DNA from 4 places in the Virgibacillus kekensis genome. Region 1 is predicted to be linked to each of the others. Evidence: riboswitches for the same ligand, from Rfam matches in the RefSeq annotation. Region 1 holds a riboswitch; each other region holds the start of a gene.
The links. A riboswitch is a leader RNA that binds a small molecule or an ion and turns the genes downstream of it on or off. The one in region 1 is predicted to bind cyclic di-GMP.

Region 1 (7,511 bases):
GTCCATCAATACAACATCCGGTTTTTCCTTTTTCAAAAGATTTATTGCTTCTTCGCCATTCCCGGCCATACCAACAACCTTGATGTCGTCCGTGTTGTTGATTAATAATTCCGTCCCCTCACGGAATAGTCGCTGATCTTCTACAAGTATTACTTTAATCACAGCTACAACCCCTTTTACCGTTCGAACAGCTTTACTGTATTTTTATAGTAGCTTATTTGGTATGCAAATAAATGTACACCCTAGGACATTTCCCCTAAAAAATTCCCAGAAACTTCTTTTTCTTGATTCGCTGAGCTTCCTCACGATTAACAGTCCGGCCATTAATAAGGAGTTCACAGTTTTCCATGAAAAGAAAACCGGTTTCTCTTCCATGTTGTTTCTGTAGTTCCTCGTAGGCTTCCGCAAGACAGAAACCGCGACTGGACGTATTATGTGCATCCGAGGCTAAGAAATGAGAAAGGTTAGCTTCTATCAGCTGATGGGATAGTTTCTGAATGTTTTTCCCGAACTTGCCACATATACTGGCTGCAGTAATCTGCGAGAGCACACCTTTCTGAATAAACTCATATATAACGGAAGGATTCTCGGCGATTTCTCTGTTCCGCTCCGGATGAACAATAACCGGTACATAACCTGCTACCTGCAAATCAAACAGGAGTTGACTGGCATAGCGGGGTATATGACCCGGCGGAAATTCGACGAAAACATATTTAGTTGTCTCGTTGAGGGGAAGCAATTCACCTTGTTCCAAATCCTGAACCATATCGCCGTTTATCCTTGTCTCTTGTCCCGGAAGGACTTCAACGGGAATGTTTTCATCCCTGAGTCGCTGGTTCAGTTCAGTTGTATGCGCAATAATGTCACTTTTAATATTGTGGTAGCTGCCATTCCGGTGGTGGGGCGTGGCGATTATTTTCTTAATTCCCTGGCTGGCAGCCGCTGCAGCCATGTTGAGGCTATCTCCATAAGTTTGTGCCCCATCATCAATACCGGGCAGAATATGACAGTGGATATCAATCATTTTGTTCACTTCCTAGATGTATGTTGTTTAAATTATTTAAAAATTCAATTTAAGTATAACAAAAAAAGGAAGGGACTGGCTACTAATTAGGGATATCTAACGAAAAATTCCCCATTTTTTCCTGTATACGATTCGTTCAGGTGGCTCAATGTTTATGGTTTGTCCCGTGATAGCAAGGTCACTATTCTCCATGAAGTTGAAGGCTGTAGCGTTACCATACGTTTTCTTGATATACGTGAACGCTTCCCGCATATGAAAACTTCTATTTTTTACCCCGTGGGCATCCGAAGCGATAAAATGCGTAAGGTTCGCGTCAATCAGCTGATTGGTAAAACGCTGGATTTTCTTTCCTCGTAATCCTAGCAGGTTCGCGGCTGTTATCTGAGTTAGTCCGCCATTTTTAACAATCCGGTAAAGCTTGTCCGGATTTTCAAGCAGCTCCTGATTACGTTCAGGATGCACGATAACCGGCTTATATCCGGCAATCTGCATATCAAACAACAGCTGTGTTGTATACTTGGGAACCTGCAGTGATGGCAATTCCACAAGTACATAGCCGCTCGTCCGGTTAAGCGACAGCACCTTGTCATTTTCCAAATCATTAAGAAGGTCTCCGTAAATCCGAGTCTCCTGTCCTTCCAGCACTTCAACTGGTATGTTTTCTTTTTCAAGCTGGCCATTCAATGCTGTGACAGCTTGGGCAATATCATTTCCAAAATTGTTATATGTACCATTGTTATGATGCGGGGTGGCGACGATTTTGGTGATTCCCTCTTCGGCTGCCTCCTGGGCCATTACAATACTTTCAGTAACTGTTTTCGCTCCGTCGTCGAGACCGGGCAATATATGGCTATGGATATCTATCATTCTAGCTCCCCCTGTAGGTCATATTTCCTATTGATGTAGTATACCAACACAAGGGTCGAGAATGAAACCACTTAACGTCATTTAAAAGTCACTTTATACTTACAAAAGTCATAGTTTCGAATTTTTTAGACAAATTGCGACAAAAGAAGACCCCTTTTCACATAAAGGAAAAGGGGGAATTTAATGTGTCTATTATTTTCCATAATAGTAATAATAGTTTGCTTCTTTCTTATTTCGGTCGTTTAAAACGGTACCCAATATTTTCGCTTTTGCTGTCTGAAGTTGTTCAATTGCTTTTCTGGCAGCTTCCTTCTCCGTTTGTTTAGAACGTACTACAAGAAGTGCACCATCAACTATATTTGCTAGAATCTGTGCGTCCGCAACTGCAAGCACCGGGGGAGTATCAAATATTATAATGTCATATGATCTACGGGTAGCATTCAGCAGTTGATTCATCCGCATGGAAGCGAGTAATTCGGATGGGTTTGGTGGTATTGGACCACATGAAATCAGGTCGAGGTTATCGACTTCACTTGGGACAACTATATCCTCAAGTGCTGTTTCGCCAACCAAGACATTACTAAGCCCTTTTAGGTTGTCCAGTCGGAAAGTGTAATGAAGGGTCGGCTTCCGAAGATCCCCATCGATTAATAGAACTTTTTTTCCTTGCTGTGCATAAACCACTGCCAAGTTGGCGGTTGTCATAGACTTTCCTTCACTTGGACCAGAAGAAGTTACAAGCATTGTTTGCAGCACCTCGTCGGGTGAGGAGAACTCCAAGTTTGTCCGCAATGTCCTATACTGCTCCGAGATTGGAGAGCGCGGATTAAGGTTGGCAATCAGATGCCGCATCTTATTATTCCTAGACTGATTTTTTTTGCGCGCCATCTAATCCACCCCTTCTTCTCGATTGTGATGTTCCCGGAAAGGGACCGCTCCGAATATCCTCATCAGACACGTGGGTGATTACACCGAGCACCGGTACACCAAGTTCTTTTTCAATATCTTCTTCCGTCTTAATCGTGTTATCAAGATATTCGATTAGGAATGCAATCCCCACGCCTGCCATGGCACCTACTACTATAGCAATAGCAATGTTCAGTGGTGGGTTCGGGCTGACTGGTGATGGATTCGCGTCCAATTCTGCTTCTGACAGAATATGTACGTTGTCCACGTTCAACAGTTCCGGAATCTCCTGTTGGAAAGTGTTGACCGTGGAATTGGCAATATCCACAGCAAGTGCCGAGTCAGGATCGGTGACTGTTACTGTTACAACCTGCGAGTTTTCAGCACTGGAAACGGCGATTTTATTACTGAGCTGACCAGCTGTATAACTGAGATCCAACTCGTCCACTACCTGCTCCAATATCCTAGGACTTTTAATAATTACATTATAAGTATTAATAAGTTCCACGTTCGTCCTGATATCATTTACACTGTACTGGGTTGCGGTATCCTGTGGCTGCTGATTAACCACAAACATTGAGCTTACTTCATATTTAGGCGTTAATATGAAGTAACTAACAACTGCCGCGATAACTGCCGCAATAACTATTAAACTAATAATCATTAGCAGGCGCTTCTTAATCACCTCAAATATTTCCTTGAGGGAAATCGTTTCTTCCATATAGGCTTACCTCCAATTTTCTGGGTAATGATCCATGCTGTATGTATGCTATATTATTTATTTCGACATCATAACCGAAATTATAACACATATAAAGGAAATGTATTAGCTTTTTTTGAAAATTTAATAGACAGAATACCCCTATATATTACACCAATATTACAATCATTACATTTCCATTATTCACCTATTCAGGGATACTTGTCCATGCTATACTCAGTTCATATTAAGTTTAAGGGGAGAACACGAGAAAATATGAATAAGAAAATTTTTATGTCCGTAACAGCAAGTGCAGTCATCGCATCAGCTTTTGTAGGTACCGAACAAGCAGAAGCAGCCTCCTATAAAGTAAAGAGTGGAGACTCATTATGGGGAATCGCTCAACAATATAACACTAGTATATCGCAGCTTAAATCTATTAATGGCCTATCGGGCAATATCATATATCCAAACCAAGTTATCGAAACATCATCAAACTCTAATTCTACTACTACATCATCTAACACATCGAACGGAGCCACCTATACAGTTGTCAGCGGTGACACGCTAAGCGAAATAGCCCGCAATCACAACATTTCACTTTCCCAATTAAAGAATTGGAACAACTTGAATTCACATTTAATCTATCCAGGAGATAAATTAACAGTTTCCAAGAGTGGATCTTCAAGCTACAGTGCACCTAAGCAACAAGTAGCATCATCAAGTGTTTATACTGTACGCGCAGGGGATACTCTATCCGGAATTGGTTCACGCCACGGGGTTAGCGTTTCAGACCTTAAGCGTTGGAATGGATTGAGTGGAGATCTAATTATCGTTGGACAGAAATTGAATGTTGGAGGATCTTCTTCTAACGTATTTTCAGGTTCAACTGGCGGAAGCTCACAAACGTCCAATGTAGACTATAACGTTAGCAAACTTGTAAGTTCAGCTAAAAGTGTAGTTGGTGTTAACTATGCATGGGGTGGCGACTCTCCAGCAGGATTTGACTGCAGTGGGTTCATCTTCTGGGCATACAACCAGGCAGGTATGGATCTGCACCGTACTTCAGCAGCTGGATATTACACCAAATCATTCAGCGTGAGCAACCCGCAAGTAGGTGACCTTGTATTCTTCGAAGGTACTTACAAAGCAGGAATCTCACATATGGGTATCTATGTAGGAAACAACAAGTTCATCCACGCATCATCTGATGGCGTGCAAATGACCAGTCTAAGCAACTCATACTGGAGCAAACACTTTGCAGGGTACAAGCGTTTCCACTAAAATAAGATTACGAGATAGCATCCGGTGGCAGCCGGGTGCTTTTTTGTGTTGTTAGTAGGCATATACCCAGGGTGTTGGAATGTTAAACATGGTGAGTGAAATTTTTTTGTTTATTTATTGTTTTATTGTCGTTAATTTTATTGACTAATATAGTATTATAGGACTATAATACAGTAATATTTTACCATTATATAGCTAAATAAGCTAAGGAGAAAGAGTGAGTATGCAGGATAAAAACGTGCTTAATTTGCAGGAAGTCATTTATATGAAAAGAAAGAAACTGGTTAAGACAGCCGACAAGCATGGGATTGCGAGTAAAGACACATTGAAGTGCAGTCAGGAACTGGACAAACTTATAGTAGAGTATCAGAAGTATTTGGCAAACTAGATTAACATCGCCCTTTAAAGTGAACCTCTTGAGGTTCACTTTTTTATTGAGAAGGCGTTGGGTTGTTATGTGTTCCGCGCCTTAGAAGTTTCACCTATTTAAAATTTCATTACTTATTGCCGATAATACATTTATAGTGAAAAATAACTAGAACGATAATGGCAAACTTATCGAAAGGTAAGGACGCAAAGCAAAGGACCTAATGCATTTTATGCAATGGTAGCCCTGCTGCCGGAGAAGACGCCCTAGGGGTGAACCTTATTTTCTTTGGTTCACCCTTTTTTATAAAAAAAGAAAGGTGACGCACAATGATAAAATTTCATATCAGGCAAATCCCTGCCCACGTTTGGGTAATCAGTATTTTATTATTATCCCTCTCGCTCTATTTTGAATTATTTTCCAATACTCCGCGGACGGGGACTTTTTGGGTGATTAATTTAATTTCCGTGACCCTGTTCTCCTATCATTTAGGATTGGTAGGCGGAATCGCTGTACTCTTATTAATATTAGGCGTACGAATCGGTGTAGATTTTCAAACCTTTTCTTCCCTCAGCACTACTTATATCATCCGGGCACTGATCGTTAACTCTATTGGATTTATCACATCAATTTCGATTGGCTATCTAGCAGGGAAACTCCGATCCAAAGAGAGGAAAATCAGGGAAATTTTCAGTAATAATGACATCACCTTCTGGACACGAGATTTGATTACTGGAAAAGTTACGGTTTCGGAAGGGAATGCCGAGGTTTATGGGGTTTCTCGCAAAGAATTCGAAAAAAAACCAGATCTTTGGAAAGAGCAAATCCATCCAGAGGATTTACCAATCCTATTGAACGCAATTGACAAACAAATGACAGGGGAAAAGACTTCTATTGTTTACCGAATTCACCGTGCGGATGGAGAAATCCGGTGGGTCGAGGACCGTGGTACACCGGTGTTTAATAAAAAAGGCGTCCTCACTAAGATTGACGGCGTTATATTTGATGTGACTACATCCAAAATTGCTAAAGATCAAATGAATAAAATGGCATATCGTGATTCGCTAACTGACCTTCCAAACCGAAACTGGTTTCAGAACTACTTACAAACTGCTTTGGAAAAGCATTCAACTTTAGCGGTAATGTTTATTGACTTTGATAATTTTAAGCGAATTAATGATACATTTGGTCACCGTGCAGGGGATTTCCTACTGCGGCAGATTGCTAACCGTCTACAGTCGTGTCTACGTGAGGGGGATATTGTATCTAGACTTGGTGGCGATGAATTTCTTGTTCTAGTAGAGAATGCAGAGGTTAATGAGGTTATTGAAATTGCTGAGCGTATCATCCGTGAAATGAATGATCCGTATACGGTGGAAGGGACAGAAATTCTTGCAACGCCAAGTATCGGTATAAGTCTTGCTCCGGAGAGTGGTAATGATGCAGAAAGTCTGATTGAAATGGCAGATTTCGCTATGTATCTTGCTAAAAAACGCGGTAAAAACAATTATCAATTTTACAATGATGAACTGAATAAGCAAATGAAACGCAGGACACTGCTGGAGACGCGACTACATAAAGCGATTGAGAACGAGGAGCTGGAAGTGTACTATCAGCCACAAATAAGATTAAATACCGGTTGCCTTGCCGGTGCCGAAGCACTGTTGCGCTGGGAGTGTGATTTAGGAAAAATCTCCCCTGAAGAATTTATTCCGATTGCCGAGGATAATGGCCTAATTATCCCAATTGGTGAGTGGGTACTGCGGGAGGCTTGTAAGCATTTGAAACGTTTTAACAAGAATGGAATGAATGGGTTCCCTATTTCCGTAAATCTTTCGACTAAACAGCTGATGCACCCGACTATTGTCGACCGGATTAAGGAAATATTGTTTGAGGAAGATGTTAAACCCCAAATGATCACTCTTGAAATTACGGAATCAGCTCTTCTTTTCTATGAAGATGCCAAGCAAAACATCACCGAATTACGTTGTCTTGGCGTAGGAATTTCTCTGGATGACTTTGGGGTCGGATTCTCTTCCTTAAGTATGATTAAAAATATAGAAGTGGACGAGTTGAAAATTGACAAATCATTTTTAAATGATGCTCTAGAGAATAAGCGTGTTCGTTCATTGTTAGAGACTATCATCCAAATTGGAAAAAATCTAGAAGCCAAAGTCGTAATAGAGGGTGTAGAAACTGCAGTGGAAATGGAATTCCTGATGAAACAACAAGTGTATGGTCAAGGGTATTTTTACAGCCGGCCCCTTACCGTGGGAAAATTTGAGCAGTGGTATAATGCCTTTTACAGGAAAGAAAAGGAAAATAGACTCATTGAAAAATGAGTTAATAGTATGGTTTAATAT
Region 2 (7,511 bases), 180 kb from region 1:
TAAACGACATTCTGGAGGAGAACGGCTGTGAGGTGGTGGAAACTGACCTTGGCGAGTATATTTTACAGATTGATGACCATGACCCGCCATCCCACATAGTGGCGCCGGCTCTCCACAAAAACAAGGAACAGATACGCGATGTTTTTCAAGAGAAACTGGGCTACGCGAGAACCGAGAAACCGGAAGAACTTACTCTATTTGCGAGGGAACAGCTCCGAAAGGAATTCCTTTCTGCCGATGTTGGAATCACGGGATGTAACTTTGCTGTCGCAGAGTCAGGGTCGTTTGCGCTTGTTACCAATGAAGGGAACGCCAGGATGGTAACCACATTACCCAAAACTCAAATTACTGTGATGGGCATGGAGCGGATTGTTCCCACCTGGGAAGAGCTTGACGTCCTGGTTAGTCTTCTCACAAGAGCGGCTGTTGGACAAAAGCTTTCAACCTATGTGACCGGATTGACCGGCCCGCGTGCTCCAGGGGAGGCAGATGGACCGGACGAATTCCACCTGGTGATTGTTGATAATGGCAGGTCGAAAATTTTGGGAACAGAATTTCAGGAAGCACTTCACTGTATTCGCTGTGCGGCCTGCATAAATGTATGTCCTGTATACCGGCATATTGGCGGGCATGCGTACGGATCAATTTACCCCGGCCCAATTGGAGCTGTATTGACTCCACTGCTGGGAGGCTATGATGATTACAAGGAACTGCCCTATGCTTCATCACTCTGCGGAGCATGCACGGAAGTCTGCCCGGTCAAAATTCCATTACATGAACAGCTGATTACCCACCGGCAAAAAATTGTGGAAGAGAAAAAGAAGGGCGAATTGGCAGAACGGCTTGCAATGCAGGCGTTTGAAAAAATAACCAGTTCAGCCGGGTTATTCCGGATTGCAACGAAAATGGCACCACTTTTGGCAACCCCTTTTGTCAGAAATGGAAAAGTTACGAATGGGCCTGGACCGTTAAAGGCGTGGACGGAAATTCGCGATTTTCCTGCCCCTGCCAATGAACGATTCAGGGATTGGTTCAAGAAACGAGAAAAAGGTGGGAGCAATCATGCCTAAAGGAGAGATCGTGAACAGGGAAACGTTTTTGGATAATATAGCTTCAAACCTGGGCCGAGCACGAAGGACAAATGAGGTGGTTCGCCCAGATTGGAATAACCAGATGCAATGGAAAGTTCTATCGGATCATACAGTAGATGAGTTGGTGGATGTCCTTGAAAAACAGTGTAAATCCATACACACTGACTTATACCGGACCACTCAGGCAGAGCTTGGAAGCGTATTGGCTAAAGTAGTGGAGGCGTATGGCGGGAAAACTGTCGTGACTAGCATGGATACCCGTTTCGATGAATATCAGCTGACAGAGGAATTTACATCGTGGGATGGGATTGCAATTGAACAATGGGATTCTACGAGGCCGGAAGCGAGTATCCGTCTTGCGGAAAGAGCTGATGTTGGAATAACTTTCAGCGATATTACACTAGCTGAGTCAGGAACAGTAATTTTATTCAGTGATGAAGGAAAGGGACGTTCGGTAAGTCTGCTTCCGTCAACTTACATTGCGGTTATCCCAAAAAGCACCATTGTGCCAAGGCTTACACAAGCCACTAGGCGAATCCATCAGCGAGTTGAAGCGGGAGAAGGAGTTCCAACGTGTATTAATTTCATCAGCGGACCCAGCAACAGTGCCGACATCGAGATGAATCTGGTGGTCGGCGTGCACGGTCCGATAAAAACCACATATATAGTCGTCGATGACCAGTAAAGAGCGGGACAGCGGGGACAGGCACCAAGTGGGACACGGTGCCTGTCCCCGTTGTCCCTTTTTATAAAAAATATTTGGTTTGGTATTGAATTATGGTGAATTTTGTCGATAAATAAGGAAAGGTTAATTTTTTCCTGGATTTATTTCAGTTTTTATAAGTGTGAGCATTATGACAAGGGTTTACAACAGTGTGTGTGCTACTTACTATAGTGTTTTTTTAATCAGGTAATAGTTATATTTATCTATTAATTTACATAGAAAAGGTAAAACGTTAAAACTACTAGGTATTATAACCTACGATAATAGCAAACTCATTGAAAAATGAGGACGCAAAGCCACGGGTCTAAGGTCTATGACTATGACAGCCGGGTTTCCGAAAAGGTTGGTAACAACTTAAAAATGCAGAACAGAAAATATTCTGCCGATTTAAGCCCACCATTCTTTGGTGGGCTTTTTTTACTATCAGAATAGATACGTTTGTGGAAGATACTATTAGAAAAATTCGACGAACCTAATGTCGAGTTTTTCTAATAGCCTAAAGAATTTTGGAGGATGAGAAAATGGTTGGAAAGACGCTGGAAAAGGGAATTTTAGAGGAGTATGTTCGCGGGATACTGGAAGTCATAGGAGAAGACCCGTGTCGAGAGGGATTGCTTGAGACACCTAAGCGTGTTGCCAAAATGTACAGGGAAGTATTTGCCGGGATAGGGGTTGCTCCTGAAACAGCATTGACAACAACTTTTGACGCGGAGGGTTATGAAGGGATGATCGTGGTGAAGGATATCGATTATTACACTTTCTGTGAACATCACTTAATTCCGTTCTTTGGCAAAGTCCATATCGGATACATTCCGGATAAACAAATCGTAGGACTTAGTAAATTTGCCAGACTTGTTGAATTGACCGCACAACGACCACAGGTGCAGGAACGTATGACTGATCAGATTGCAAAAGCAATTTCAAATGTCCTTCAGCCTAAAGGAGTCATGGTGAAACTTGCGGGTCAGCACTTATGCATGTGTGCGCGGGGTGTGAAAAAGCCTGGTTCATCAACGGTGACTTCCGTTAAAAAGGGAGCTTTTTTGGAAAGCGAGTCTTTGGTGCGTGAATTCGAAAGTAATATAGCTAACAGCTGATAAGGGAGGAAACAGGAATGCTTTATTTATCGCGCAGAGTCGATTTCTCTGCTATGCATAGTTACCGTATTGATGATTGGAGTGAGGACCAGAACTTTAAAGTTTTCGGTCCATTCAGCAACCAGCATGGACACGGTCATGATTATCAGCTGGAAGTGATGGTTAAGGGAGATCTTGTGGAAAAGGCAGGAATAGTTGTAAACACGGTAGACATCAAACGGATTGTAGGCGGCTTCGTTGAAGAGGAGCTTGATGGTAAGTACTTAAATATGGAACATGATTATTTCAAAAAGAACATTCCGACAACAGAAAACATAGTTACGTACTTATGGGATATGCTGGGACCTAAACTGGAAAATTGTACGTTACATCGATTGAAATTACATGAGAATTCTCACTTGTATGCAGAGAAAGGGGAAGAAGACTTGGTTACGTTAACGAGAAAGTATCACTTCAGCGCGGCGCACAGACTTCACAGTGAACAATTGACAGAGGAAGAGAACACAAGGTTGTTCGGTAAGTGCAATAATCCGTTTGGCCATGGTCACAACTATTATCTGGAAGTGTCCGTACAGGGGGAGCCCGATCCGGTTACTGGAATGATCACCGATCTGGATGACCTGGATAACACGGTGGAGTCGGTTGTTCTAAGTGAATTCGACCACAAGCACTTGAATCTGGACACCAAGTGGTTCGCTGGTCTAAACCCAACGTCTGAAGTGGTGGCAAAAGTGATCTATAACATGTTGAAACCGCTGTTGCCGAATCTTCACAAAATCGGTTTATGGGAGACTGAGAAAAATTACTTCGAGTACGCAGGTTAAGGGGTCGATTTTATGGATTTATCACATTTGAAAAATAAGGTTATTGTCATTACCGGAGCAAGCCGTGGGATCGGAAGAGCAATGGCAGAACTTCTTGCAAACTGGGAAGTAAAGCTTGTACTTGGGGCAAGAGATACCGAGCAATTGGCAAAAGATTTTAGCGGGCAGGATAATGTTCTATCCATCCAGTTGGATGTTCGAGACGAAACCTCCGTAAAACAGTTTGTTACCGGGGCGATTACGCAATTTGGCAGTGTCGACGTATTGATCAATGCAGCAGGAGTCGGGAAGTTTTCCAGTATTCTCGATTCGGCTACCGAAGACTTCGACGATATGGTGGCAGTTAATCTTCGGGGCACCTATTTAACGTGCAAGTACTTTGGAAGAGTCATGAAGGAACACAGGGGCGGTCAAATCCTGAATCTGGTTTCAATCGCAGGGACCACTGCTTTGCCTGGTAATGCCGGATATTCCTCCTCGAAATTTGGTGTTTATGGTTTTACCAAAGTACTGCAGGCAGAGCTCCGCAGGGAAGGAATCAGAGTAACTTCGGTTATCCCCGGAGCTATAGCCAGCTCGTTTTGGGATGGAATTGATTCGAAGCCGCCTGTTTCGCAAATGATTCCATTGCAGTCCATCACAGAACATTTAGCATTTCTAATGAGTCAACCGGAGAACTCGGTGGTGGATGAAATAACCATCATGCCTCCTGGTGGTATTTTGTAAGAGGGGAGGGTGAACGGATGAAGACTTTTCTTTCAAAAATTCTCCCCGGTTCGTCTGAGAAGGTTGAAGAAAAGGTAGTAGAATACCATCCGAAACTTACTCATATTTCCTCTTATCAAATGGTGGAGGATAGGGCGCTGACTGGCTGGGTTGCTTCCCGTCTGGCTCATGCAATGGGGTTCGACGAGAAAGATAGAGAAGCACTGTTCTTTCTGGCGTTCACAGCCAGGTCGCTTGATGACATGGAAAATGAATCGATAAAAGAACTGATGATAATAGCACAGTCGGCGGTAAAGTGGATACGGACAAATTCAGTAATAGAAGAAGAGTTGAATCAGGTATCTTCCACAGTTACTTCGAAAGAAATTTTATCCAGAGTACTGAACGATATTCAGTCAGATGTCAATCATTTAAATGTCTCATCGAACGAAACAGATAAGAAATGGGAAGTTTACCGTGATGTTATTTATGCTGCCACCCATGGACAATTCCTGCTGATTAAAAAATGCGAGATAGCCCGCTATACGAAAGGTAAAGTGTTATGTGAAGCAGATATTGCTGAACGTAATGATATAGCAAAAGCTAGGAATATGGCAAAGGAATGCCTGACAGCACATGGGCTTAAATCTACTAAAATAACAAGTTATAATTTGATCATTTCTGAAGCGGTAACGAATTTGTTGAAACATGCTACCGGCGGCAAAATGACTGTTTACAAAGAGGACAACCTGGTATGCGTCCTGGTTGAGGATAAAGGGCCGGGGTTTCCGCTGAAGATTTTGCCTAAGACAACGTTGATGGCCGGATTTTCTACCAAGGAATCCCTTGGTCAGGGGTTTACCCTCATGATGAAAATGGCTAATCAGGTAGTATTGGAAACGTCCTCGTCCGGTTCCACTTTAATATTGGTACTTAACGCAGGTGAGGAGGGAATATAAGATGATTGAGCAGACAAATGCCTTGCTGACAATCCAGAAATCACTATTGGCTGCACGACTATTTGATGGGTTCTGGGATCGGTGGATTGCACACGGAATATTATTTTCTGAAACAGCAGGAGTTCGAAATTGTTTAAAAAACGTAACGAAATGGGAGGATTCTTTCCGGAATACAGCCGATCAGCACTACGAACAGGCGACGCTATACCAGCGAACAGGGGCTGTCCGGACTGCTGAAGAGTTATATAGATTATCGAGTCTTTATTATAACCTCATTCATTGGATTTACCCCGATCGCACAATAGAAAAAATAGATTGGTTGAAGAAGGCAACCGAAGCTACCGAACGAGCTGACCTCCTTTCAGCGATTCCAAGGGTTAGAGAATCTGTCACTGTGGATGGATTCAAATGTCCGGGGAGAATCAGAGTCCCGGCAAGCCCTAAAGGTTGTATTTTCATTATTAACCCAATTGATTCCACAAAAGAAGAACTGTATACCTATGAAATACAGTTTGTTGAAGCAGATTACATCACAGTCAGTTTTGATGGGCCTGGCCAGGGGGAAGCTTTTACGCTCAATGGGTTAACGGCCACAACAAAAAGGTGGGAGCAGTTCCTTGGTAAGGTCATTGATCTAACGCACGATATGTTCCCTGATTTGCCAATCCACTTATTCGGCACGAGCTCAGGGGCTTCGTGGGCTATCCATGGAAGTCTTAATCCAAAAGTGTATAGTTCGGTGGCAGTAAGTCCGCCGCTCGCAAGTAACGGTCCTATGCCACATTATTTTGGCGAGCGAATCAATTTCATTTCGAGCGAAGGAGCAATAGTATCGCCAATTACCAAACGATCAGATTATCCTTCCGTCCTTTTATTTCACGGAGCGAAGGATGTAATGGTGAACACCGCTGATATTCATGATTTCTATCAACGTCTTCCTGAGCCAAAGCAATTGGTGGAGTACAGTGATGAGGGACACTGCTGCAACTTCAAGCTCGAAGAAGTACGTCGGTTGGCTGTTGAGTGGTTTAGTTCTAAAGGGGAGAGAAAGCGGGATGCAATTTGAACAATTCGTTGATGTGATTTCGGACATTACACACCTGCCAGCAGAAAATATAACAGCCGAATCCAGTTTTCGGAATGACCTGGGGATTGATTCGCTAAATCTGGTCAATTTATTTATTCAGTTGTCGGAAGAGACAGGGATCGGTTTTGAACAATTGGTACGTGCAGATGACGTGGAAACAGTAGGAAGCGTTTATAAAATTTTGGAGAAGAGATGATTAAATGAAAACAGTAATAGATACACTTTTTGATCGTGACAGTGGCAAGGCAGTTCTTGCAACCTTCAACGGAAATTATACGGCTGAAGCTATGAAAGAGAAGGTGCATTATTATGAGGAAATACTTAAGGATCAGGAACTCAGTCAGAAGAAAGTAGGCTTGCTTGTTCCAATGATAGATTCCTATCTGGCGCTGTTTTTGGCAGTAAATAAGCTTGGTGGAACAGTAATTCCGTTAAGCTGGCAATTCAGACAAGAAGATTTAACAAACGTTCTGGATTATCTGGATCCCCATATTGTATTCACGGTGGAGGTACATAATGGATTTGCATTTGGTGATGCAGTTCAGACATGGGCAGAATCCACTAATAGAGAAACGGTGGTATATACTGCTGCTTCCAGTAATGAATGGGCTCGGCAGACGTATAAAGGTGAGACCAAGCCATTGGAACAGAACGATATTCCAATCATCGTCTGTTCTTCCGGAAGTACAGGGACGCCTAAAGGGCTAATCTGCCAGCCTGACTTTGTGGATGCTCTTTACCGGGTATTACCGGAACTTACCGATTTTCAGCCGGAAGACAGCGTGCTTTTAATTGCGCCTCCAACAAGTTCAGCAGGTCTGGCGTTTTTCCTGTACGGGATCTACAGTGGGGCAACAGTTGCTTTTGCGGAAAGCTTTGACTTCAAAAAAATGACGAATCTGGTCAGGGACAATAAGTGTAATAAGATAATCGGCACACCTTCCATTTTTAAGGCGATTTTTCAGATTGCCAAGGAACTTGATCCCGAAATATTGAAAAACATGAAGCTTGTTGGTCTTGCTGG
Region 3 (7,511 bases), on a different contig from region 1:
GAAAAAATTAGTCGTCTTCTAAAGAGAGAATGAATATCTATGTATAAATAAATTTTATCGGAGGTGTTCTATCATGACAAATAAACAGTATAAGACTGGCGAAAAAGCGTCAGAGAGCGGCAAGTACAAAGTGGACAAACTAGTAAATGGCAACACCAGTGGCGATAATACAGAGATTGATATGAACGAAGGGGACTCTTTCCCGCCATCACCGTCAGAGAATGAAGCAGCTTACTGGGTAAAAGTTTAATTAAACGTTTGATTAGTCCCCCTCTAGTAAACATGCATGGAACACCACCCAAAGAAGACAAGTAGAAAAGCAAGGAGCTAAGCAGAGGGAACGGCTGGTTCTGTTCCGGTGCTTAGCTCCTTTTTAAGTTTATCCTAAGGCAACATCCAGGATCATCATGATGGTAAACCCAATCATCAATGCCATGGAGGCAAGGTCTTTATTTCCATTTTCCTGTGAACCGGGGATAACTTCCTCGGCAACAACAAAAATCATTGCTCCTGCCGCAAAACTTAACGCGAACGGGAGGATCGGCTCCATTAGAGTTACTGCCAGGACTCCGACCAGTGCTGCAATAGGTTCGACCATTCCGGAAAACTGACCAAAAAGGAAACTCTTTCTCCGAGACATGCCTTCTCTGCGCAATGGCATGGAAACTGCAGTACCTTCAGGAAGGTTCTGAATTCCCATCCCAATCGCAAGTGTTACCGCACCAGCAAGTGATGCGGAGGGGGACCCGGATGCAATTGCCCCAAAGGCGATACCTACAGCAAGCCCTTCAGGAATATTATGCAATGTCACTGCTAAAACCAGGAGTGTACTCCTTCGTTTTGTAGCGGGTTGGAGTCCTTCTGCTTCTTTCATTGGCAGGCCCGGGTGCAGGTGGGGGATAATTTTATCGATGCCCCAGAGGAAGATGGCCCCGAGCAGGAATCCAGAGGCTGCCGGGACCCACGCAGGAAATGAACCGTTCTCCGCCATAGCAAGCGCTGGTGATAAGAGTGACCAGAAACTTGCTGCAATCATGACGCCCCCGGCAAATCCGAGCATTCCGTCCATAAGCTTCTCATTAACTGCTTTAGTTGTGAATACAAGCGCTGCCCCTAAAGCAGTCATTCCCCATGTGAAAAGGGTGGCTATTAGCGCCTGTGTGACCGGACTTAAGCTGGTGAAAAAATCAATCATTCGTGTCATTCCCTTCTATACAAACCATATATATATAGGTTATTTCATCATCTCTAAAGTAATATATGTGTTAGCGACAAAAAGTTTCCCTTGCGAAACATATTATCCTGTATAGATATTAGTGTCAATTTTTAACCAGAACAGACATTGAGCCGCGTACTGTGTATACCCTATTCTAACTGTTGATTTGCACTGATTAATGAATTTGATGTGTGGATTGGAAGCGAGGATGTTCTGTCTGGACATTATGTAGAAGGAGAGATCTGCTTTCCTAAGAATTAACCAAAGGATATCACAGGGTAAATTCTGCCAGTAGTTATAAATATCATGACTTTTGTGGTAGGAATCGACACTTTCACTAGACCCGTATCTTACTCAAAGTATACATCATATAAGTAGGTTTGGTAGTGACCTATAAAATTAAATCAAAAGTTTAGATACATAGGCAAAAAGGATTATATTATCGGGAATCATGTGATAAAATAGTACTAGATATAAAGTAAATAGAATGATGTTTCATGAAAGGGCAAACTTATCGAAAGATAGGGACGCAAAGCTTCAGGCCTAAGGAAAAACTATGGCGGCTGAGATACCAAGGGAATTAACGCAGGTTATTTCCAGTGGAAATAACCTTTTTGTATTTCTATTTTGGAACGTGAGGGATGAATATGCTGACCACCAGACATACTGCAGTGCCCTTTTTAATTCTGGCAGTTATTATATGCTATGGATGGGCTTTTTTATATAATGAAAATGATTTTATGCGGTCAATGGGCTCTTCGTTATTCTCCATTATCGGAGGGGCTGCTAGTTGTGTCTGGCTGTTTCAGACCTATCAGCGATTAACTACCAGACTACGAGTTTCATGGTTGCTGATGAGTGTCGGTGTGCTGCTATATATAATTTCCAATTTTATCTGGCTGGTAGGGGTATTGTCTGAGGGAGTGGGGGCATATCCGGAAGCTGCCAGTATTGCCTGGCTTCTGGCTAATTTAGTTTTCTTAATAGGGCTGATTTATAAGACACATGAACTGAGCCTCAATATTCCAGGAAGTCATTACATATTTAACATTATTGTTTTTATGGTTACGGCGGCTACCATCAGTGTTCATTACCTGATTAAGCCAATTTTAAACAATACAGATGGGGCTGTGTCGGTTTCTATTTTAACGCTGGCATATCCAATCACAAACTTGAGTATCCTGTTTGTAATAACGATTCTCTATTACTTATCCCATCACAGCAGAAAAGGGAAACATCTTAAAATCCTGATTGCTGGTTTTCTATTGCAAATCGCAGGAGACACGATTTTTATAATACAAACAATTAATGGCACATATAAGCTGGGTAGTTATGTGGATCTCTTCTGGCTGATTGCCATTCTGATCATTGGGCTTGCAGGTCGCAGTGCACAGCTCACAAAAACAAATCGAAATGTGGGTATCCGACAAAATCTGAAAACCCGGGAAAATATCTTTCCTTACGCCGGTGTGATTCTTCTTATTATCCTGGTTAGCATAGATTACAATTGGGCCTTTAATGCATTAAGTATTGGATTGAGCTTAGTCTTTTTTATGGTGATAGCACGGCAAATCCTGGTGATGCGACAAAACGACGATTTACTTACCGAATTCCGAAATCTTGCGTATCATGATACCTTGACAGGGCTTAGTAACAGGACAAGTTTCCAGGAGGACCTTGATGTAGCGATTGAGACATCTAAAAAGGATTTAAGCCTGATTGGATTATTGCTGATTGATCTCGATAGATTTAAAACGGTAAATGATACACTAGGCCACCATATCGGGGATAGTCTGCTCCAGGAATCGTCCGCACGATTCCAGAAAGCACTTGGAAACCTGGACCAGATTTACCGCCTAGGTGGTGATGAGTTTGTCATCATCCTTTCCGGTACAACAAAGAGTGGCTGTGCAGCAGCTGCTGAGGCTATTCTGATTGAGTTTTCCGCCCCCTTTGTGGTTGGAGAATATAAAATTGCAGTTACCCCAAGTATTGGAGTCAGCATTTATCCTTATGATGGCTCCAATAATGGGGAAGACTTGCTGAAAAACGCAGATGCTGCCATGTACCTTGCTAAAGACAGTGGAAAAAATAATTACTGCTTTTATAATGCAGAACTGAGCAAAAGTATGGCTCGTAAGATGGAAATTGAGAGTGAGCTTCGCAAGGCTGACCGGGATAGCCAGTTCAGCATCTTCTATCAGCCGAAAATTGAACTGAAGTCCGGAGCGATTGCAGGCATGGAGGCACTAATTCGCTGGGAACACCCTAAACTTGGGGTTGTGTCTCCCACTGAATTTATTCCGATAGCCGAGGAAACAGGTCAGATTGATTCTATTGGTGAATGGGTACTTTATCAGGCGTGTCAGCAGACTGCCACCTGGCATCGTGCAGGGTATGATTCTCTTTGTATAGCTGTAAACGTGTCGGTTCGCCAATTTCAGCGTCGTGGGTTTGTTTCCACCGTAAGAAATATCCTGGAACAGACAGGATTGCCAGCACAGTATCTCGAACTGGAAATCACTGAAAGCATTATGCGGGATGTTTCGGAGACCATGAAAGTGCTTCAAGGACTGAAGAAGCTTGGAGTCAAAACTTCAATCGATGATTTTGGGACAGGTTACTCATCACTCCATATATTGAAAGAACTTCCTATCGATACGATTAAAATTGATAAGACTTTTATAAGTAATATGGAAAAGCAGGCGAACCGTTCGATGGTCAGATCAATCATAGATATAGGGTTGAATCTTAACCTTCGTGTGATTGCGGAGGGGATTGAAAGTGAAGAACAGGTTGCTATTTTAAAAGATTACCATTGTGCTCTTGGACAGGGATATTTATATTCTAAACCGATTAAAGCGGAGATGTTTGAAAAATTGCTAGCTGATAGTATTCTTTTGGCGAAGGCTTAATAAAATATATGGAAAAGGATTAGCAATTTGGAAAGCCTGCCTGATTGTTAATCCTTTTAATTTCATAGTCGGTAAAAACACTGTAATTATGTTATAGTGGTAGAAAATACAAGGGGGCGCATATGATGACCAATGAACAATTTTTAATTGTTGATCAGGAAACACCAGTACGGCTTATGGCGAAACGGTCCGCTTTTTATCTCCAAAGTGAAATAATCGAGGCATGCAGTGAGGATAATAGGATCTATTATCTGTTTTTTTATAAGGAAAAGTATATTGCCGGATATAAAGCTTCCTGTCTGGAAAATAATTCTTTTGTCGCTGAGTCCTTTAAAAAAGGAATAGTACTACAGACTCCGCATCCACTTATAAATCGGCTTCTGTCCTCACAGGATTCTTATCAACTGACCGCTGAATTCGCTCCCTTGTTGAAAAAGCTCAAGAAACGTTATCATCCCCAAGAACAAGCGTACATTCTCACTTTCTTTGAATCATTTATTTCTAAGCAAGAACTGATTGATGAAATAAAGTCGATTTTCTATGTCTATCGCCGTAATGGACAAGGTTTTCACGGCTACCGAGTTATCCGGGTCCTTAGGGACTTTGCTCCTGACCACAGCTGGGTACGGGAAATATCAGGCGATTCGATATTCCGCGACTACGCAACCCAGTATAAACGTGAAACAGAGGAACTACTTACCAAAGATCCCATTTTTGCCGAAAAAGTACTGTATGCACGTAAACATGAAAACAAGTCATTTAAGGGGCTGGAAGCTATTCTGGAGAAAGAATCCCGCTGGAATGATTTGGTTGCCCTGATGATATTCAGATTCGTCAACAACCCTACCGAAAACCTCTACCTTCCTCTAAAAAAATTACTCAGGCAGCATTTTAATGAAAGTGATTATATCCTCTCGCTTGAGTCGTTATCCGAACAGACACCCGATTACCAACCTTTACAGCAAGACCTATTCGATTTGTATATAAAAAACCAACAGCTAAAAAAAGCGGCAATGGTTATGCAGAAAAATGATTTTACGCCCACCGAAAACCAATCCGGCTATTTTGTCGATATGCTGGAACAATCGGATTTAAAGGCCTCGCACATAAAGGTTGAACAGCTAAGCAGACCAATCCAACAGATTATCAAGTTACACCCCGAAAATGCCGAAAAAGTTTTACACCGGTTGGTTGTTTTTATGCTGGAAACCCATGAACCGAGCTATATTCAAAAATGGTTAAAACCCTTTCAGGAAGGGAATGGAGAATTAGGATTGTTCAGTGACATAGACAGGATGGAAAGAATGAGCGATGATCTGGATCAGATGGGGCCGCTTGGGAAACTATATTATAAATATGGTCAGCTTGATAAAGCGATTGAATGCTTCAGCTGGGAAATGGAACTAAAGCCGGATGATACAGAGCCGCTCCAGTGGTTATCCAAGTTGTACCAAAAAGTGGGTAAAGAAGCAGAAGCCAAGGCGTACCGGCAACTGTACGTGAGCATGCAAAAACAGGCCTGACAGTACTTGTAGTGCTTTCTGCTTAAATAAAAGTCGGTAAACCTTTACAATAGATTACAGGGAACCAATTTCCCAGTTGAATTTTTCAGGAGGACCGATTTGGATGCGTACAACTGATGTCTCCGCCAAAAATAAAAATGGCGAGAGTAGTCGATCATATATTGCCGACTTTAAATCACTTTTAAAAGGAAAAGTGCTGGTCCTGAACGTCCTGCCGGTTATAGCGGGGTTTTGGTTGGCACTTTATTACAACGACAGGTCCTTTGCGGATTACTGGCAACTGTTTGTGATTACTTTTATAGGAAGTCTATTCGTTATGGCAGGTGCTCTCATTCTGAATAACTGGTATGATGCCGATATTGATGCGGTAATGGAGCGGACGAAGCATCGTCCTACGGTGACAGGAAATATGCCGCTGAGAAAAGTATTATTCGGTGGACTCGCTGTTTCGGTTGCAGGGTTTATTCTCCTTTCGTTTACTACTGTTGAAGTATTTATTTACAGTTTTATCGGATGGATTGTCTATGTTTTTCTATATACAATGTGGTCCAAACGACGTTATACATTAAATACGGTAATTGGAAGTGTGTCGGGGGCAGTAACGCCGCTAATTGGATGGGCGGCAGTTGATTCGGCCGTTCATATTGTTCCAATCACACTTTTCCTAATCGTTTTTATCTGGCAGATGCCGCATACGTTCGCCATTGCGATACGGAAATATGAGGATTATAAGGCAGCTGGTGTGGCAATGCTGCCAGTCGTTCACGGGATGGATATTACCAAAAGACAAATGGCTGTCTATTCAGTGTGTCTTTTGCCGCTGCCGTTTTATCTTTTGTCACTCGGAACGGCTTTTATCATCATTGCGACCCTGCTGAATATTGGTTATATTGCCTTGGCTATTCGAGGGTTCTTTGTGAAAGATGATGAGAAATGGGCCCGGATTATGTTCCTTTATTCGGTAAACTATCTGATGGTTCTATTTCTGACAATGATGCTCGCTGCGGTCCCGCAATTCGGTTAAAAAACTTCCATATAACAGAACATACAGGAGGAGATTTTGAATGATTGAAATCAAAAAAGGTGATAACAAATTCTATGCAGGGGAAGATGAACAAGATCCCAAAGCGGAAATTACATTTCAGCCATCAGGGGAAAATGAAATCATCGTTGATCATACCTACGTCTCCGAGGAACTGCGCGGGGAAGGTGTTGCAGGAAAGCTCGTTGATAAAGTAGTTGCTTATGCACGGGGTGAAGGGAAGAAGATTTATCCTACCTGTGAATATACGCGAAGTAAGCTGGAGCGGAATACTAATTACCATGATGTTCTGGCAAAATAATCTATAAAGTGGAGCATCCTTCCGTTGGATTGTTAGGAAGGATGCTTTTTAATATTGGCTCTTTTCATAAGCTTTGTTGCTCATTAACCCAAGCCCTTGATAGAGACTGCAACACCATTTTCCGCTACGGAAATACACTACGCTTTCACCACTCCGGGTGCAAGTACGACATCTGCTCATAAATTCGCAGTGTCTCCTTTGCCGCCGGGCTGCTGGCGAGCCTCCTCGTGCTGGCGCACTGCGGTGTCTCGCCGATGCCTTTCCTCCGATTCCCTGGATTTCAAAAAAGTTCTTTCCGTTCCCTGTTCAAGAGAGTACCTCCACTGAATATCAGGTGTTCTCAGTCTGACTGTATCACCTGAATTCACTGTCAATGTGGGCTTGTACTCGTTGCTGAAAGACCCGTGAAGGTGTTGTTCACGCAGGTTTAATGTATGTATCATAATATGCCTCCTTAAAAAATCATTCTATTATAATTTTTTAAAATACCATAAGTATTTGCACGAGGGTTACG
Region 4 (7,511 bases), 220 kb from region 1:
TGTTCCTACCGGCATGGATTTCACGCCAATATGTCCGCTGTAAAAACGGTGAGCATCGTCAAGCCAACCCTTGGCAGTCATTGCCCTGGCTCCACGCCCACCTTCTTCAGCCGGCTGAAAAAGTAGTGTGAAACGACCTTTAAGGCTATCGGTATTTTCCGAAATGAACTTTGCCACGCCAAGCCCGATTGTTGCATGGCCATCATGGCCGCACGCATGCATAACGTTCTTTTCATCGGAAATGAAGTTATTTTTAGTTGGAAGGTGTGACTCATCCGTTGATTCATTAATCGGTAACGCATCAATATCAAAACGAAAACCTACATGGTCGCCCTGCTTCCCGGTATCCCATATAGCAACAAGCCCAGTATTCCCGCCGCGCATTTTTTCAAGCCACTCAGCATCAACTCCCCACTTGGCTGCCTTCTCTTCATGAGCATTAATGTCTTCGGTGGCAGGCAGCCCCATACGTGCATCCGAATCCAGGGCATCCTTACCAACATGAAGGGTAAAGCCCATCGATATGAGTTCTTTTCCCAATCGATACGTAGTTATATATTCCAGAAAACCAAGCTCTGGTAGTTTGTGAAGCGTACGCCGCCATTCGACGAGCTGTGGTGCTAATTCTTTTACAAAATTACTGCTCATCATAATCGCTCCTTAATTTGTTCAGTGTATCGATTGCCACCTGGGCAAGAAAGGCGCTTCCATGTGGCAAGGCTTTTTCATTCAGTTTGAAATTCGGGTCATGGAGAGGAGCCTGGTTCTCTTTATCCTCAATCTGTGTACCGAGCCAGATAAACGCTCCGGGATATTTATGCAGGAATCTGCTGAAATCCTCCCCGGCAAGTGATGGATTGACTTGTGGCACGGCATCATCACCAAGCATTTTCGTTGCCGATTCACGGGCTACTTCCGCCCATTCAGGTGTGTTAATGGTTGCTGGATAACCTTCCAGATATTCAATTTCGACTTCTCCATCAAACGCTTGAACAACCTGATTTGTAATGGTATGGAACCGTTCTTTCAACCGCTCCCTGATCTCAGGATTATAGGTGCGGATTGTTCCTTCAAGCTCCACCTTATCCGCAATTACGTTATGCCCATATCCTCCGTTTATTTTACCAATCGTTACCACGGACGCTTCAAGCGGATCAAGGTTTCGGCTGACTATTGACTGCAAACTGGTAATCAGATGGCCAGTCATTACGACTGCATCATTTGTTAGATGGGGCATGCTTGCATGGCCGCCTTTACCTTTTACGATAATCTTGAATCGGTCGCTCGCACCCATCATTTCTTTATCTCGTATGCCCATTTGGCCAGCAGGCAAATTTGGCCACACATGCTGTCCATATATTACATCCGGCGGATAGGTATCAAAGACTCCATCATCCAGCATCCGCTGAGAGCCGCCAACCGGGGAGTTCTCCTCTGCCGGCTGAAACACCAGCAAAACTGTCCCGTGGATGTGTTCGCGCATTTTGTTCAAGATATATCCTGTTGAAAGAAGCATTGATGTATGGGCATCATGTCCACACGCATGCATTACGTTTTCATTTTTTGAAACAAAATCATGGCTGTTAAGCTCCTGAATCGGCAATGCATCCATGTCGGCACGGAGCGCAACCGTCTTACCCTGATGTCCACCTTTTATAATTCCAAGGGCCCCAGTCTTAGCGAATCCGTTTTCAAATGGGATGCCAAATTCCTCTAACTTCGACTGAACGAATTTTGACGTCTCCCATTCCTGGGTACTTAATTCCGGGTTCTGATGAAGATGTCGCCGCATTTTAATAAGATCGTCTTTTATCTCATTCATATAGGTTTGAATTACTTCCTGCATTCTACTCCCCCTCTATATAAATTTAAAATAGATTTTATTGTCGAAAAAAAGAATTGATAAATATTATATAACATGCATATTTATAAATCAATTTATTTCGGAAATCGAAGCGTGTTGGGAAATAATGGCTTGTGAATATGATGGCTGACAATCTAATTATATAGAAGGAATCCGATTTAGAGAAGTATACCTGTACAAAAATAAAAAGCACCCTATCGGTGCTTTTTATTTTTCTGTTATGTAGCTCAGTGATGCTTTCTCATGATAACTTATTTTCTTTTTTAACTTATGCTTGAATCTCTCGTCAACACATCCGGAGGCTATCGCTGATAACTCCTTCAGTCTGACCTGGTGCCAAAAATATTTACCACGATTAGAAAACTTGGCTATCGCCAATACGGCAAAAGCCTTAGTTTTACGTATGCAGGAAAGAAAGTTTATGCTCTCTATCCGCTCCAAAAACTTCTTCAAACATATCCCTCCATAAATCCCATAAATCGTAGGAGGACGTATTCGACATCTGGCTGGCATTGTCGTGAGACTTTAGCCCCTGTAGTTTTGCGTCATCACTTTTCAGTGATTTTGCCATTTCGTACGATTTATGTTGATAGTTGTATTATCGTTCAAATGGCACCAGCTTTATATAGGGATATATGCCTATTTACAATTTATCAATTCCTATAACTATAATCCACTATGGTATGATGAATACTGTACGACAAAGCAAACAATCGGAGGACTTATGAATAAATGGTTCTTTTTCAATATAGCATTGCTCGCCCTTGGTACCTGGAACGTCATTAATAAGGCGGGTGAAGGGATTCCCACACACATATTTTTCGGCTTTATGGGACTTATTTTCATTCTTTTCAACTGGACTCGCCATGCAGTATTTTCCACAATCCGAGATTCATCCGATCGGGCCAAAAAAATTAAATATGCGAATCTGTCGAAAAGAATTCTGCCTTTTCACCGCTGGATTGGCACAACCGCGTTAATCCTCATACTAACCCATGCCACTTTGGTGATTGACCTATTTGGTTTCCAGTGGCAAAATCCTAAAATTGTGAGCGGTTTGCTGACAGCTACCGTGTTGACAGCCGTTGTAACAACTGGTTGGATGCGGAGATACCGCCCTTCAATAAAGAAACGGATGACCCATTTATGGTTGGGAATATCGATGTTCTTTCTACTATTATTGCATTTGTTATTTTAATTTGAAAAAGTATATAAATAAGCAGAGCCATAGATACTGCTCTGCTTATTATTGGAGTCGCTTAATTACTCTTATTTCTCATTGATTGCTCGTTCTTCTGCTTAACTTCTTGTGCGTTCGTATCACTATAAATATTTGTACCGCGACCAACGGACGTTCTTGCAATAAATTCTTTTGCTTCATTATAAGTCAGACCTGACCGCCTGCTTTGTTCGAGAATTTCCTCGTCAGTTAATTTTCCGTTATTATTTTTGTTCACATAAAGCACCTCCATTTTATGAGATATTTAAACAATAAACATAATTTAATTACGCAGGCTCAACCTCATACAAAAAAAACCTGCTATCTGTTAAGATAGCAGGATTACTTTAGATTATGCAGCATTGGATTTTTTATTTGCTGCTGAGCTTGGTTTCCATCCAAAAAAGAATGCTACCGCTAAAAGTATAAACGTTATAACTGTGAAGACCATATTTGATTCAAATAAGCGGATAAGATTTCCTAGTACAATTCCAACTGCCCCGAAGTCCGCGTCACCGAATGTAGTACCTTCAAATCCTAATGAACCGAGTACCGGTAATAACAGTGCCGGCAAAAAGCTAATTAATACACCATTTGCCATCGAACCAAATATTGCACCTTTGCGTCCGCCAGTAGCATTTCCAAATACCCCTGCTGCTGCACCAGTAAAGAAGTGTGGCACTAAGCCCGGCACAATAACCTTAAGTCCAAGCAGTGGCAGGAAAAACATACTGATTAGCCCAGCAATAAAGCTAAATAGAAAACCAATAATTACCGCGTTGCCTGCGAATGGGAATATGGCAGGACAATCCAACGCAGGTTTTGCATTCGGAACAATTTTGTCAGCTATACCTTTAAATGCAGGGACAATTTCGCCCAGCAACATCCGGACACCGGCAAGAATAATATAAACCCCTGCTGCGAAAGTCAACCCTTGCATAAAGGCGAAGACCAAGAAGTTTTGCCCGCCACTTAATTCAGACTCGATAAAGGAAGGTCCGGCAAATCCGGCTACAACAAAGAAAAGTATTACCATTGTAAGGGAAACAGCTACTGAAGTATCCCGTAAGAATCCTAACGACTTAGGTACTTTAAGTTCTTCAGTTGACTTGGAGTTTTTGCCAACAACTTTTCCAACCGCCGCGGATACCAAATACCCCAAGGAGCCAAAGTGACCTACTGCGAAATCGTCAGAACCAGTAACTTTTCTGGTGAATGGTTGTATCATTGCTGGTGATAGTACCATAAGAGCGCCAAGTATAATAGATCCTATAATTACCAATGATACGCCTGAAATACCGCCTGTATTTAAAATCACCGCAATCATGCATGCCATAAACATCGTGTGATGTCCGGTTAAAAAGATATATTTAAACGGTGTCATTCTTGCCAAAACGATATTTACAGCCATACCAAACAACATAATCATTGCTGTTTCTGTACCAAATGATTGCTGTGCCAGTGCAACGATTGCCTCATTGTTTGGAATAACGCCATCTACTTCGAAGGCCTCATTAAACATACTGCTGAATTGACCAAGTGCCAATACAATTACATTCGCTCCAGCATTTAAAATAACAAAGCCCATTATTGTTTTCAGGGTTCCCGATACAACGTCAGCTGCATTTTTACGTTGGACAAGCAAACCGACCAGCGCAAATAATCCAACCAAAATTGCAGGGGTGCCCAGAATATCTTTCATGATTAAGTCTACCATTGCACTTTTCCTCCATTCGTTATGCTAAATTAGATATTTTTTTCAAGTGCTTCACGTAATTCTTGCTTGTCCATTAGGTTTTTTAGTTTAACAACATTTTTGCTGCCGTCATCAATATTCCCTACAATATCTTCTGAACCCAGGTACAGATCTGCCGGTTCAGATTTAGCAGAAGAAAGGTCTGTGTGTGATACATCTGCTTCCTTACCCATATCCTTAAGAATCGATTTTACGTTCATTTCAACGATCATACTGCTTCCTAGTCCATTCCCGCATACCACTAATACTTTTTTCATTTAGTAAACCTCCTGTTTTTTTTATTTTCGATAATTATTGATTAATTAACTGAAGCACATCTTCCGAACTTGCGGAATTGATGAGTTTCTCTACCTTTTCATCATCAGACAGCATTTCTGTCAGCTCTGACAAAGCTTTCAGATGTGTCTGATTATCGATTGCTGCTAAAACCACGATTAACTGTGCACGGTGTTTTTCCTGCTCGGAAAAATATACCGGCTCTCTTAACCTCAATAAGCTCATGCCTACTCGCTCGACACCCGCTTCCGGGCGAGCATGGGGCAAAGCAATGTTCGGTGCTATCACAATGTAAGGACCAAGTTCCTTCACATTGTCGATCATCGCATCAATATATTCTTCTTTAATCGCCTTTCCATTCAACAATGGGGTTGCGGCTGTTCGTATAGCCTCTTCCCAGTTTGTGACACGATCCTCCAGTATGACTGTATCTTCGGTTAGTAATTCGTTGAGCATTGGTTCTCTAAACTCCTTTTTCTGATGTCTTTGCTCGGTACTGATTCCTGATATAGCAGCTTTTAAGCCTGCACGGTTATGAATGGTCGCGAATCTCTCGATAACTTGCAGCAGTTGCTCCGTGTTATAGGCTTCATTGTAATCCTGGTCGAATAATTTATTAACCTTATTAAGAATTTCCACCTTATCCGAATTGGACAATATTGCTGGCACATGGATGGTTGGTATCCCTTTATCCTTCAGAAGGTTGGTAGAAAAAATCACATCAGCCTCAATATGCTGGGAATTGTACTCCCTGACAGATTGAATGGCAACTACCTGTAGCCCGGCAATAAGACTCTCCAACTGAGTTTTAAGCATATTGGAAGTGCCGACTCCATTTTCACAAACAATGACTGCGTTTAAACTGGAGTCAACTTTTTTATTCTCTCGTTTCAGCCATCCACCAAAATGAAGGGTGATATAGGCTGCCTCTTCATCAGGAACTTTTTTTCTTACATACTGCTCCAGATGGACCATTACACGTTTGGTGAAATGAAATAACTCCGGATAATTTTCTTTTATATTCGCTGCCAGATGATTGGAAGTCTGGACACCATATTTCAGCCTGTAGTACGTTGGTTTAATATGAGTAAGCAGATTATTTTCCAAACCATCCCTATCATCAAAAATAACGCAAGCATACGTTTGGAAATCTGCTATCATTTGCCGAACCACTATTCGCAATCCGGCTATTTCACTGCTGGAAAAACTATTGAATTTTTCCCGGTGAATCTTTAAGCCAAGAAGGTTCATGGTTAAAAAACTAATCTCATCATCTGGAAATTCGATGGCAAATAGATCCATCAACCCAGCCGTCAATTTCATGCTGGCTTTATAATGTTCTGTATTCTGAAGAACTCTTGCTTCTTCGGAATCAACCTCCACAAATTGTCCCAGTTTCGCGCGATGAACCGTTATCAGCAAGTTGATAGATAACATTTCGAACATCTCATCAGTTAAACGAAGGGATAGTTCTTCTTCCGCCTTATAAATCAGTGCATTGATTTTTTCATGGGAATCGGCATCCTTTTTGTTGTTCGTCTCCATTGCCAGCATATTGTAAATTTGGGACCTAATATTCCGCCATTCTCGATTAAGCATGATGTTTGAGAATTCACTAAGAAGTAATTTTCTCTTATTTTCTTCCGAACCGCATAGTTTGTAACCGTTTGCTCTGGAATATTGGAGTTCCAGTTCATAATCGGCAAGCTGATTTTTTATATTTCCTAAATCTTTATTGATAGTGCCCCGGCTCATGAAGGTTAGGTCAATAAAGGTTCGCATCGTGGTCTTTTCATTACCTGTTAACAGTGTTAAAAGAATGATAAGTTTACGCTCATTCTCAGAATACTGGTAAACATATTCTTCGGTTAAGTCATATTCCCGCAAATCTACTTTTTCCACCATGGATCTATTAAACCAGAAACCTTCTCCATGAATATTTCTTATGGATTCAAGACGCTGAGATTCCAGCCAATCATTTATTTGACCCACATCGTAATAAATCGTGCGTTGCGAGACGCCTAGCTTTTCAGCCAGATTACTCGAATGAACAGGCTCTGAAGAATGTAAAATAACGGATAACAGGTGTGCACGCCTTTTATCCATAATCACTGGAGGTCCTCCTTTACACAAATATATTGCAAAAATATATTTGCAAAAATAAACACTATGGTTGTTGCTATCTAACTACAATTCTATTATAAACCTTCCGGAAACGAAATGTAAGGGGTTGCAAAGACTATAAATTGTAATAAATGGTTTTTGCAAAAATAAACATAAGCAACTTAGTAATAGGCTATAAACTGCCAGTCAGAGGTGACAGATATTCTATAATTCGCACACACTGCAACCACGGAAAATGCCCGAAAAAAAGAACCTCTCGATAAAAAGAGGTT

Region 2: it holds a riboswitch for cyclic di-GMP, as region 1 does, so the genes downstream of both, folE (GTP cyclohydrolase I FolE) here and ACFO3D_RS06995 (putative bifunctional diguanylate cyclase/phosphodiesterase) in region 1, are expected to answer to the same signal.
Region 3: it holds a riboswitch for cyclic di-GMP, as region 1 does, so the genes downstream of both, ACFO3D_RS00920 (putative bifunctional diguanylate cyclase/phosphodiesterase) here and ACFO3D_RS06995 (putative bifunctional diguanylate cyclase/phosphodiesterase) in region 1, are expected to answer to the same signal.
Region 4: it holds a riboswitch for cyclic di-GMP, as region 1 does, so the genes downstream of both, ACFO3D_RS05930 (hypothetical protein) here and ACFO3D_RS06995 (putative bifunctional diguanylate cyclase/phosphodiesterase) in region 1, are expected to answer to the same signal.

The regions. Positions count from the first base shown of each region.
Region 1 is NZ_JBHSFU010000004.1:552,069-559,579, forward strand. It holds gene ACFO3D_RS06960 (response regulator) at 1-162, opposite strand, end outside; gene ACFO3D_RS06965 (tyrosine-protein phosphatase) at 257-1,024, opposite strand; gene ACFO3D_RS06970 (tyrosine-protein phosphatase) at 1,121-1,891, opposite strand; gene ACFO3D_RS06975 (CpsD/CapB family tyrosine-protein kinase) at 2,084-2,779, opposite strand; gene ACFO3D_RS06980 (YveK family protein) at 2,754-3,518, opposite strand; gene ACFO3D_RS06985 (C40 family peptidase) at 3,774-4,781, shown strand; gene ACFO3D_RS06990 (aspartyl-phosphate phosphatase Spo0E family protein) at 5,005-5,169, shown strand; cyclic di-GMP riboswitch class I at 5,320-5,405, shown strand; gene ACFO3D_RS06995 (putative bifunctional diguanylate cyclase/phosphodiesterase) at 5,478-7,490, shown strand.
Region 2 is NZ_JBHSFU010000004.1:368,402-375,912, reverse strand. It holds gene ACFO3D_RS06140 (LutB/LldF family L-lactate oxidation iron-sulfur protein) at 1-1,070, shown strand, start outside; gene ACFO3D_RS06135 (LutC/YkgG family protein) at 1,063-1,776, shown strand; cyclic di-GMP riboswitch class I at 2,071-2,154, shown strand; gene folE (GTP cyclohydrolase I FolE) at 2,337-2,912, shown strand; gene ACFO3D_RS06125 (6-carboxytetrahydropterin synthase) at 2,930-3,736, shown strand; gene ACFO3D_RS06120 (SDR family oxidoreductase) at 3,749-4,462, shown strand; gene ACFO3D_RS06115 (ATP-binding protein) at 4,480-5,400, shown strand; gene ACFO3D_RS06110 (alpha/beta hydrolase) at 5,402-6,466, shown strand; gene ACFO3D_RS06105 (acyl carrier protein) at 6,456-6,683, shown strand; gene ACFO3D_RS06100 (class I adenylate-forming enzyme family protein) at 6,688-7,511, shown strand, end outside.
Region 3 is NZ_JBHSFU010000002.1:14,455-21,965, forward strand. It holds gene ACFO3D_RS00910 (YjzC family protein) at 74-250, shown strand; gene ACFO3D_RS00915 (ZIP family metal transporter) at 380-1,195, opposite strand; cyclic di-GMP riboswitch class I at 1,711-1,792, shown strand; gene ACFO3D_RS00920 (putative bifunctional diguanylate cyclase/phosphodiesterase) at 1,864-4,131, shown strand; gene ACFO3D_RS00925 (hypothetical protein) at 4,257-5,654, shown strand; gene cyoE (heme o synthase) at 5,758-6,678, shown strand; gene ACFO3D_RS00935 (GNAT family N-acetyltransferase) at 6,719-6,997, shown strand.
Region 4 is NZ_JBHSFU010000004.1:328,227-335,737, forward strand. It holds gene ACFO3D_RS05920 (amidohydrolase) at 1-648, opposite strand, end outside; gene ACFO3D_RS05925 (M20 metallopeptidase family protein) at 638-1,846, opposite strand; gene ACFO3D_RS05930 (hypothetical protein) at 2,072-2,317, opposite strand; cyclic di-GMP riboswitch class I at 2,359-2,443, opposite strand; gene ACFO3D_RS05935 (hypothetical protein) at 2,589-3,062, shown strand; gene ACFO3D_RS05940 (hypothetical protein) at 3,124-3,321, opposite strand; gene ACFO3D_RS05945 (PTS ascorbate transporter subunit IIC) at 3,436-4,800, opposite strand; gene ACFO3D_RS05950 (PTS sugar transporter subunit IIB) at 4,830-5,096, opposite strand; gene ACFO3D_RS05955 (BglG family transcription antiterminator) at 5,131-7,221, opposite strand.